DNA from 2 places in the Paenibacillus sp. DS2015 genome. Region 2 is predicted to be linked to the other one. Evidence: predicted binding sites of a transcription regulator. Region 2 holds the regulator's gene; the other holds the start of a gene.
What was found. The regulator Rex, encoded in region 2, represses fermentation and respiration genes when NADH is low (regulators of the CRP and FNR family bind a similar motif). The targets are predictions, from matches to a motif close to TTGTGAAATATTTCACAA.
Positions count from the first base shown of each region.

Region 1: a site for Rex is predicted at 3,387-3,404, ahead of pflB (formate C-acetyltransferase). Genes of this name have one in related genera too.

Region 1 is NZ_JBNPWS010000016.1:72,332-77,675, forward strand. Features, by position in the region: gene J2T13_RS14965 (Crp/Fnr family transcriptional regulator) at 1-282, opposite strand, end outside; gene adhE (bifunctional acetaldehyde-CoA/alcohol dehydrogenase) at 604-3,216, shown strand; gene pflB (formate C-acetyltransferase) at 3,491-5,344, shown strand, end outside.
Region 2 is NZ_JBNPWS010000033.1:32,232-37,575, forward strand. Features, by position in the region: gene J2T13_RS21625 (DUF5590 domain-containing protein) at 159-671, opposite strand; gene J2T13_RS21630 (amidohydrolase) at 708-2,015, opposite strand; gene J2T13_RS21635 (redox-sensing transcriptional repressor Rex) at 1,984-2,655, opposite strand; gene dinG (ATP-dependent DNA helicase DinG) at 2,695-5,344, opposite strand, start outside.

The sequences.
Region 1 (5,344 bases), on a different contig from region 2:
AAAACTATGCTTGGAGCTGAAGAAAGGATCTGCCTGGCCCACCATATCCCCAGCTTGATACATATAGAGGATAAGTTCCTTACCTTCATCAGTCGATTTCGTTAATTTGATGCGTCCACGTTTAATGTAGTAAAGTTTATCAGATAAATCACCTTCCCAGAAAAGATGTGATCCTTCAGGAATGATTCTGTCTTTCATACTGACGAGTAGACGGTTAAAATTTTGTTCGGAAAAGCAATTGGTGTTTCCACGGGCTTCGATATCATTTAAAAGTTCTCTCATAAGTCATTATCCCCTTATCTTTAATTTTCGATAAATTTTAAACTAATTATACCCTTAAAAATCACATTTGTGGGGATGTCAATGACCTAAATAGTGGCGAATTTATAAACATTGTGATAAATTTCACTTTTATCACGCTGAATACAACAATTATTTGTAATTACTACAAAAATATTCTATTTATATAAATGTAAGCGCTTTTGGAGTGAAGCAAAAAATAAATCAAAGTTTGTGAAAGTTTTCACTTTAATTCTCAGAGTAGATGTGGTATGATGAATTCAGGAAAGAGAAATGGAAAATCTACTAGGGAGATGAGAGAAAATGGCAGTGAAAAATGAAGTTGTCCAAGAGAAGAAACAGGGAGCGGAAGAGTACATTCAGTCGTTAATTGACAAGGCAAATGTAGCTCAAGCTGAATTTATGAAAATGGATCAGGAACAAATTGATAATGTTGTACAAGCGATGGCTCTAGCTGGACTAGACAAACATATGTATCTAGCCAAACTTGCAGTTGAAGAAACAGGTCGAGGTATTTATGAAGATAAGATCACCAAGAACATGTTCTCCACAGAATACATCTATCACAGCATTAAATACGATAAAACCGTAGGGGTAATTGAAGATAATCAGTATGAAAACTTCCAGAAAATTGCTGAACCTGTCGGAATCATCATGGGCATCACTCCAGTAACTAATCCGACTTCAACAACCATGTTTAAATCTCTCATCTCTATCAAAACACGTAATCCTATTATATTCGGTTTCCATCCATCCGCACAAGAGTGTAGCAAGGAAGCAGCTAGAATATTAGTGGAAGCAGCGGTCAAAAATGGTGCTCCTGCCAACTGTATCCAATGGATTGAACTTCCTTCGATGGACAAAACGAACGCATTAATGAATCATCCAGATGTGGCTCTTATATTAGCAACAGGTGGATCCGCTATGGTAAAAGCAGCATATAGCTGTGGTAAACCGGCTCTTGGAGTAGGACCTGGTAACGTTCCTTGCTTCATTGAGAAGAGCGCGGATATCGACCAAGCGGTAACAGATCTTATTCTATCTAAATCGTTTGATAATGGTATGATTTGTGCTTCTGAACAAGCTGTTATTATTGAGGAGCCAATCTTCGATCAAGTGAAGAAAAAAATGATAGCGAATGGTTGCTATTTTGTAAATAAAGAAGAAGCAGCTAAATTAACTGCAGGTGCAATGAATGTAGATAAATGTGCCGTTAATCCTTCCATTGTAGGTCAATCAGCTGTTAAAATTGCAGAATTATCGGGCATTCAAGTTCCAGCTGGAACTAAAATTCTGGTTGCTGAAATTGAAGGAGTAGGTACGAAATACCCGCTTTCCGCTGAAAAATTGAGTCCAGTACTTGCTTGCTACAAAGTGAAGAACGCAGATCAAGGGATTGCACGTGCAGCTGAGATTGTTGAATTCGGTGGCATGGGTCACTCATCCGTTATTCACTCGCATAATGAAGAAGTTATTATGAAGTTCTCTGATCGTCTGCAAACAGGACGGATCATTGTGAATTCTCCTTCTACACACGGTGCAATTGGAGATATCTATAATACAAATTTACCATCATTGACATTAGGTTGCGGATCGTATGGTCGTAACTCGACTTCTTCCAATGTAGGTGCAGTCAACTTAGTCAATGTGAAAAGGGTGGCTCGTCGTACTGTGAATATGCAATGGTTCAAAGTTCCAAACAAAATTTATTTTGAAAAAGGCGCTACACAATATCTGACTAAAATGCCTGATATCACTCGCGTAGCCATTATTACAGACCCGATGATGGTCAAACTAGGTTATGTTGAGAGAGTAGAACATTATCTACGTCAACGTCAGACACCCGTTGTTATTGAAGTGTTCTCTGAAGTGGAACCAGATCCTTCAACGATTACAGTAAATCGTGGTACAGAAATGATGAATAGATTCCAGCCTGACTGTATTATTGCACTGGGTGGTGGATCTCCAATGGATGCTGCCAAAGCGATGTGGTTATTCTATGAATACCCAGATACTGATTTTGAAGGCTTGAAACAGAAATTCATGGATATCCGTAAACGGATTTACAAATACCCACGTCTGGGTCAAAAAGCAAAATTTGTTGCGATTCCAACGACGTCGGGAACAGGCTCTGAAGTGACATCGTTCGCGGTTATTACGGATAAGGAAAATGGAAATACGAAGTATCCACTAGCTGATTATGAATTGACTCCAGACGTAGCTATTGTTGATCCAGAGTTCGTATATTCGCTTCCTAAGGTAGCAGTAGCGGATACTGGTATGGATGTATTAACACACGCAATTGAAGCTTATGTTTCTGTTATGGCAAATGACTTCACAGATGGTCTAGCGATTAAAGCTATCCAACTCGTGTTCCAATATCTAGAGAAGTCAGCTCTGGAAGCAGATCCTCTAGCTCGTGAGAAAATGCATAACGCTTCGACTATAGCAGGTATGGCCTTCGCCAATGCATTCTTAGGAATTAATCACAGCTTGGCACATAAATGGGGTGGTGAATTCCATACGGCACACGGACGTACGAATGCTATCTTGATGCCTTATGTTATTCGCTATAATGCTAAGAAACCAACCAAATTTGCTTCATTCCCTAAATATTCTCACTTCATAGCTGATGAGCGTTATGCTGAAATTGCACGCATTCTGGGTCTACCAGCTCGCACTACTGAAGAGGGTGTGAACAGCTTGATTAAAGCAATCCGCGACCTTAACAAGGCTCTAGGAATAGAGGAATCTTTCCAACAAATTGGCTTCGATTCGAAGGTATTTGAATCTCGTGTAGATTATTTGGCTGACCGTGCTTTTGAGGATCAATGTACAACAGCTAACCCTAAATTACCATTAGTGACAGAACTTGCTGAGGTATATCGTGACGCTTTCTACGGTAGAGTTGAATAAAATATTATAACGGAATAGCCATAAATTAAAAGTGACAAATATCACCTCGAAAGTGATATTTGTCACAGTTCTTTCTTCTGATTTGAAGTATGCTGATTAAGGATAAAGGTTCCAGGGTAATAAATAACAGACATCCTTATCGTAACATTTTGAACATTATGGAAACGATAATGTGAAAAAAGTCACAATTTATGCTTCTGGAATTTAAGAGATCTTGAGATAACCTTCAAGTTCATGATCTCTATAATATAAATATATAGATGGAGGGATTAAGATGTCGGTAATTGAAAAAGAGATGAAAGACGTGCAATCTGGTTGGAGAAGCTTTAAAAAAGGTAAATGGGAAAGAAAGATTAATGTAAATGATTTTATTCTCAAGAACATTACTCCTTACTTGGGTAATGAAGCATTCTTAGCTGGTCCTACGCAGAACACAACGGATTTATGGAAAATTGTATCGGATTTAACGAAACAAGAGAGAGATAACGGTGGCGTGTTGGATGTTGATGTCAATACACCAGCTACGATTACCTCCCATAATCCAGGATATTTAGATAAAGACAAAGAGCAAATTGTGGGTGTACAAACAGATGCTCCGTTTAAACGTTCGATTCAACCATTAGGTGGTATTCGTATGGTAATCGACGCTTGTGAAGAATATGGTTTCAAACTAAATGAAGATGTAATCAAAACATATAGTGAAATTCGTAAAACGCACAACCAAGGTGTGTTTGATGCTTATACTTCTGATATGAGAGCAGCTCGTAAAGCGGGTATCATTACAGGTCTACCAGATGCTTACGGTCGTGGCCGTATTATTGGTGATTATCGTCGTGTTGCACTTTACGGTATTAATTTTCTAATTAAAGATAAGAAACGTGAACTGAATGAAATGGAAGTTGACGTGATCGATGAAGATGTGATTCGTCTACGTGAAGAGTTATCAGAACAAATTCGTGCTCTTGCTGAATTGAAGAAGATGGCTGAAATGCATGGATTTGATATTTCCGAACCAGCTAAAACGGCTAAAGAAGCATTTCAATCCGTATATTTCGGGTACTTGGCCGCAATTAAAGAACAAAATGGTGCTGCGATGTCACTTGGACGCGTATCCTCATTCCTTGATATTTATGTACAACGCGATGTAACAGAAGGTACTTTAACGGAAGAACAAGCACAAGAATTGGTTGATCATTTCGTTATGAAGTTACGTATGGTTAAATTCCTTCGTACTCCAGACTATAATGAATTGTTTAGTGGAGACCCTACATGGGTAACAGAATCCATTGGAGGAATGTCCGTTAATGGTCAGACTCGTGTAACCAAGAGCAGCTTCCGCTTCCTTCATACGTTATATAACTTAGGTGCAGCACCTGAACCTAACTTAACGGTGTTGTGGTCTGAACAACTTCCAGAAGCTTTCAAGAAATATTGTGCTAAAGTATCTATTGAAACAAGTGCCATTCAATACGAAAACGATGATCTAATGCGTCCCATCTATGGCGATGACTACGGTATTGCTTGTTGTGTATCTGCGATGCGTATCGGTAAACAAATGCAATTCTTTGGAGCTCGCGCTAACCTTGCGAAATGTATGTTGTACGCAATCAATGGCGGTATAGATGAGAAATCAGGAGCACAAGTAGGACCTGAGTATCCAGCAATTACTGCAGATGTTCTGGACTATGACGAAGTGCTGAAACGTTTCAAACCTATGATGAAATGGCTTTCTAAGCTGTACATGAATTCTTTAAATGTCATTCATTATATGCATGATAAGTATGCTTACGAAAGAATTGAAATGGCTCTCCATGACCGTGACATTCTTCGTACTATGGCATGCGGAATTGCTGGACTGTCTGTTGCAGCGGATTCACTTAGTGCTATCAAATATGCTAAGGTTACACCAATTCGTAACGAAAAAGGTATCGCAATTGACTTTACCATTGAAGGTGAATACCCTTGTTACGGTAACAATGACGATCGCGTTGATAACATTGCTATAGAACTTGTAGAAACGTTCATGGGTATGCTACGTCAGAACAAAACTTATCGTGGTGCATTGCCAACACAATCTATCTTGACCATTACTTCTAATGTAGTATATGGTAAGAAGACAGGTACAACA
Region 2 (5,344 bases):
CAGATTTTGCAGGTAAAGTGTGGCTATATTTAAAATTTTATGTTTTATTATAGTCGTTATTGTCGAACCCAGTCGCATTCAGCGTTATCATTCCATCCATAAAAAACGACCGAGATTCCACGAAGGATATCTCGGTCATATTATTGTAAACCTCTTATTTATAGATTAGGTAAAGTATAGCGATCTCCTATGGGTGAACCATCTCTAAACTTATAAAAACGGTAATAGTAATGGTCCTTTTCAAAATAATACACTTGCCATACATATTCACCATAATACATTCCCGCTTGAATCCTGATTTCATCTATGCCCGGTAACTCACTTATGATCTTTGATCGGATTTGACCTTTGGATACGCCATTCTCTAATAACTCGCTGTGTACTGCATCCTGTTCCAAGGCGAGCTGATTATCTTCAGTGAATTGAACCCAGACCATAAGATCTCTCTGTTCGTTATCTTTACCTTCTATAACCCAAGAAATAGTGTCCCACACTGACTTCTGTGTATCCGTTACTTTTACTAGCTCTGTATTTTGTTTGGCAGCAGTGATCGCGAGCGCTTCCTGACTGTGTTGATCTTGAATGATATATATGTAATATCTATAAAGTCCAAACAATATCAGCAGAAAAATAACAACACCAAAAAAAAACCACTTTTTTTTGTTCTTCACTTGAACTTCCTTTCTCCGAGAGTGAGACCCCTGCTGTTAACGAGACAACAAGCCCTCGAATGCTAACTGTGCTTCACGACGAATGCGTTCTTCATCGAGCGTTAGACAAGCTCCGTGTTTCACAACCTGTTTACCATCAACCCATACATGTTCAACATCTTTAGCACTTGCTGAATATACAACATGAGAGATGAAGTCAGTATGAGGTAAGAAATGAGCTTGATCTGTATTTACAGCAATGAAGTCCGCTTTCATGCCAGGAGCAAGACTTCCTACACGGTCTAGGAATAGAGAATTAGCTCCATACACAGTACCCATACGTAGCGCCTCTGCCGCAGGAATGGCTGTTGGATCTCCCGAGATCCCTTTGTGTATTAATGCAGCTAGTCGCATTTCTTCAAACATATCTAAGTTGTTATTACTTGCCGCTCCATCGGTCCCTAAAGAAACAGTAACACCTGCTTTCAACAGATCTGTCACTCGTGCGATACCACTTGCGAGCTTCAAATTGCTACCTGGATTATGCGATACACCGACATTATTTTTAGCCAATATGTCAATTTCCTTATCGTTTAAGTGAACACCATGTGCTACCAAGGAAGGTCGTGTAAACATCCCTAACTTCTCTAAATGCTCCACGGGTCTGAGGCCATAATCATTCACATTCTGCTGGACTTCAGTCAACGTTTCAGACATATGCGTGTGCATAGGTAGATCTAAATCATGAGCCGCTTGTACAAATCTCTCAAAGAAAGCTGGAGGGCATGTATAAGGTGCATGTGGGGAAATCATCGTAGTGATCCTTCCATCTGCTTGCCCATTCCAATCCTTAGCGAAGGCAATGGCTTCTTTGATCTTTTCATTCTGAACTTCTTCAGAACATAGACCAATAACCCCCCTCATTAATACGGCTCTCATGCCAGAAGCTTCAACAACATTAGCCACTTGTCCCATATGGTCGTACATATCTAAGAAGGTTGTAGTCCCCCCCTTTAACATTTCCATGACAGACAAGGACGTTCCCCAATACACGTCTTCTGAAGTGAATTTCGCTTCCATTGGCCACATTTTTTCTTGAAGCCACACTTGAAGTGCTAGATCATCTCCATACCCTCTCAGTAATGACATTGCAGCGTGCCCATGCGTATTAACTAATCCAGGTAAAAAGAACAAATGAGTCCCATCAATCACGGGAATATCTTGTTCAACAGGGGGTGCTTGTTCTCCAATGTACGTAATGAGATCATCTTCAATAACCATATATCCTCGAATAACCGGTTGTACACTATTCGAAACAGCAAAGGTTCCGTTCTTAATGATCCACTTCGTCGGTGAGCTTGTCATCCATTTCTTCTTCCTTTCCGTTGTTCAAATAATAAGCTAGACTCAGCATATCTGTTGTAAAGTCAGCAGCATGAATCCGAATATAAGGAGGTGCTTTTAGAATTGTCGGTGCGAAATTCAATATCGCTTCGATGCCTGATTTAATCAGTTGGTCAGCTACGCTTTGTGCCTCATATGCCGGAACTGTAATGATCCCAATTCGAATGTTGTTATTAACAATTGTCGAATGAAGCTCTTCCATCGGTTGTACTTTTAATGTATTAATCTCTGTGCCTATTTTAGGTGTGTAAGAGTCAAACACAGCAATAATTTTCAAATTTTCTTTGAGATACGTATTGTAATTGGACAACGCTTGCCCCAAATTCCCGGCTCCCACCAATACCACATTTATTCGCTGATCAAGATTCAGAATATGGCGAATTTTCTCAATAAGATAAGCAACATCATATCCGATTCCTTTACGACCGAAATCACCGAAATAGGCTAAATCCTTACGGATTTGTGCAGGATTTAGTTCAAGCTTTTGACCCAATTCCTGCGAAGAGACAGTAGCAACTTCTCGGCTTTGAAGCTCCGACAGATACCTTAAATAGATAGGTAATCTGCGGACCACAGCTTCTGATATTTTCTCGGATTTCATTCTTGCTCCTCCTAATTATTGCTATAGAATCTCGCCGATTCAAGATGCCCCACCCTCATGTAGCCATTCAGATATCCGCGGAACCATCTGATTCATTGGCATGTGTTCCATTTTGGGGCCAGGTAGCGAGTACAGGAAATATTTACCGTAATAAGATTCTATAACGCGTGTATCATACACAATAACAATGCCTCGATCACTTGCTGTACGTACAAGTCTGCCAAACCCTTGCTTGAATCGAATCACCGCTTGAGGTACCGATAATTTCATGAAAGGATTCTTCTTCTGTTGTTGCAAAAGCTCACTTTTGGCCTCTACAAGTGGATGATTCGGCGGTTGAAATGGTAAGCGGACGATAGCAAGACAAGTCAACGCTTCCCCAGGTATATCTACACCTTCCCAGAAGCTACTCGTACCTAGCAACACAGAAGCACTACTATCTTGGAATCGGCGAATCAACTTACTTCGACTCCCTGTATCCACTCCCTGACCTAGGACAGTGATATCGCTAGTAGAGAGTGCTTGACGCAAGGGTTCGTGCACTTGACGAAGCATTCGATATGATGTAAATAATACGAGCATTCTACCCTTTGTCACCACGGCTGTATCTGCTAAAGATTTAACCAATGTATTTACGAAGAGCACATCGCCAATGCTCCCCTTCACACTCGGAAAGTCACGCGGAATCACGAGCAGTGCCTGGTCACGATAACGGAACGGCGAGGGTAATTGGACTGTCATTAATCGGTTAGTATCTGCCGCTTCCTGTAGGCCCAAGTTCTCGATCATATACTGAAATGACTTTTCAATCGAAAGTGTAGCAGATGTTAGTATAATACTTTTCTTCTTATCAAAGAATACTTCCTTTAACTGCTTACTCACATCTATAGGAACTGCGAACAATTGTAAGGACTTACTTCTGAAATGACCATTGGCTTCCATCCAATATACATTTCCTTCTTCTTTGAGTGACATGAAGAAGCGAAGATCCTCTTTCTCTGCATTCAGGTCCTTGAATAACCCACTGATATCTGTCACTAAGCTGTCTGAGTTGTACTCATCATGATCGTCTCTAAGTTCATTTATCATTTTCTCGCCTTTGCGAACCACATCGCTCAGGATCACATGTATCTGGTGCTCAAGCGCAGATAAGGCTTCCCAATCTTGTGGTTTCTTCGTAGGCTGTAGACGTAGAACGAACTGACCGGTATCTCCCGGTGCGGCATCACTACGTTCAGGCAGAAGGCTAAACAGCATATCACTAAGTCGATCCCAATGCTCCTTAACTTCAACCAAATCGCCACTTAATCTATCAATAAGTGAAGACCACTCAGAAGCCCGCTCATACCCTGAAGAGGAAATTTGCTGGCGTAAGGCAGGCAATTGCCCACTACGATTATCCTTGTACAGTCGTGTTAAGGTATGCACGATCGTGAAATATTTCATCTGAAGTCCCAGATGCTTACCAGCTACTTCTTCTAAGTGATGAGCCTCATCAATCACCAAATGTTCATACGCTGGTAATAGCTGATGCCCTGCCTTAATATCTGTAAAAAGCTTAGAATGATTCGTAATCACGACATCCGCAATTCCTGCCTCATGCTTCGCTCTATGATAGAAACATTTACGAAACCAAGGACAAGCACGACCTAAGCAAGATTCGGAATCACTGGCTACAGTTTCCCAGAAGTCGCCTCCTCGGCCACCTAAGTTCAGCTCCTCGTCGTCTCCTGTCAACGTCTGTGTTAACCATATTAACATTTGGGCAGCTATAAGCAGGTCTTCCTTGGGATTTGCAAAGTCCTTTTTATTTATTTTATGTTCAAATTTTCTCAAACACAAATAATGCTGTCTACCTTTAAATACAGCAGCCTTAAAAGGAAAAGGGACAACTTCTGTAAGTAAAGGAACATCACGTTCTCGAAGCTGATCCTGAAGATTAATGGTATGGGTGCTTACCATCACCTTTTGGTCGTTCTTGACACTCTGATATATGGCAGGAATCAAATAACCAAGTGATTTCCCCGTACCCGTTCCCGCTTCAATAATAAGATGTTTCTCGTTCTCTAAGGCAGTCATAACCTCACTGAACATAATGCTCTGTGATTCGCGCGCTTCGTACTGAGGCATAATTTCCCGCAAACGTTCTTCAATGCTAGCAAGATATTGTGGGAATTCCATCGTCCGTAATGGGTTATCTTCTAACTTATCACGTGGGGGTGCAATTTCATTCCAATCCTCCACAGCTAGTGCTAACTGGCGATAATAGGTTTGATTCTCAAGGTCCTGAGCCGGCTGTTTCTCCTTTTCTTGACATAATCCATCAAAGTACCAACCAAGGTCACTATCTTCGCTAGCAAAGAGCTCACTAAGCCGCTGTAATGTGATGAGTGGAAGGCTCCACAACTCATCAAGACATTTCAATAGAACGAGCGCCGTCGCGAGTGCATCGCTATCTGCTTGATGAGGCCGCTCATGCTGAATCTCAAAGTGAGAAGAGACCAATCCTAATTGATAAGTCGTCAAGGATGGGAAACATATTTTGAGAAAATCCATAGTATCAAGGATTCGTCCAGCATAGGGCAGATAACCACAACGATCCAGTGCATTCTGGAGAAATCCAAAGTCAAAAGCGACATTGTGACCTACCAGCACGACATCGTCTAGAAGTGGAACGAGTTCCATCATC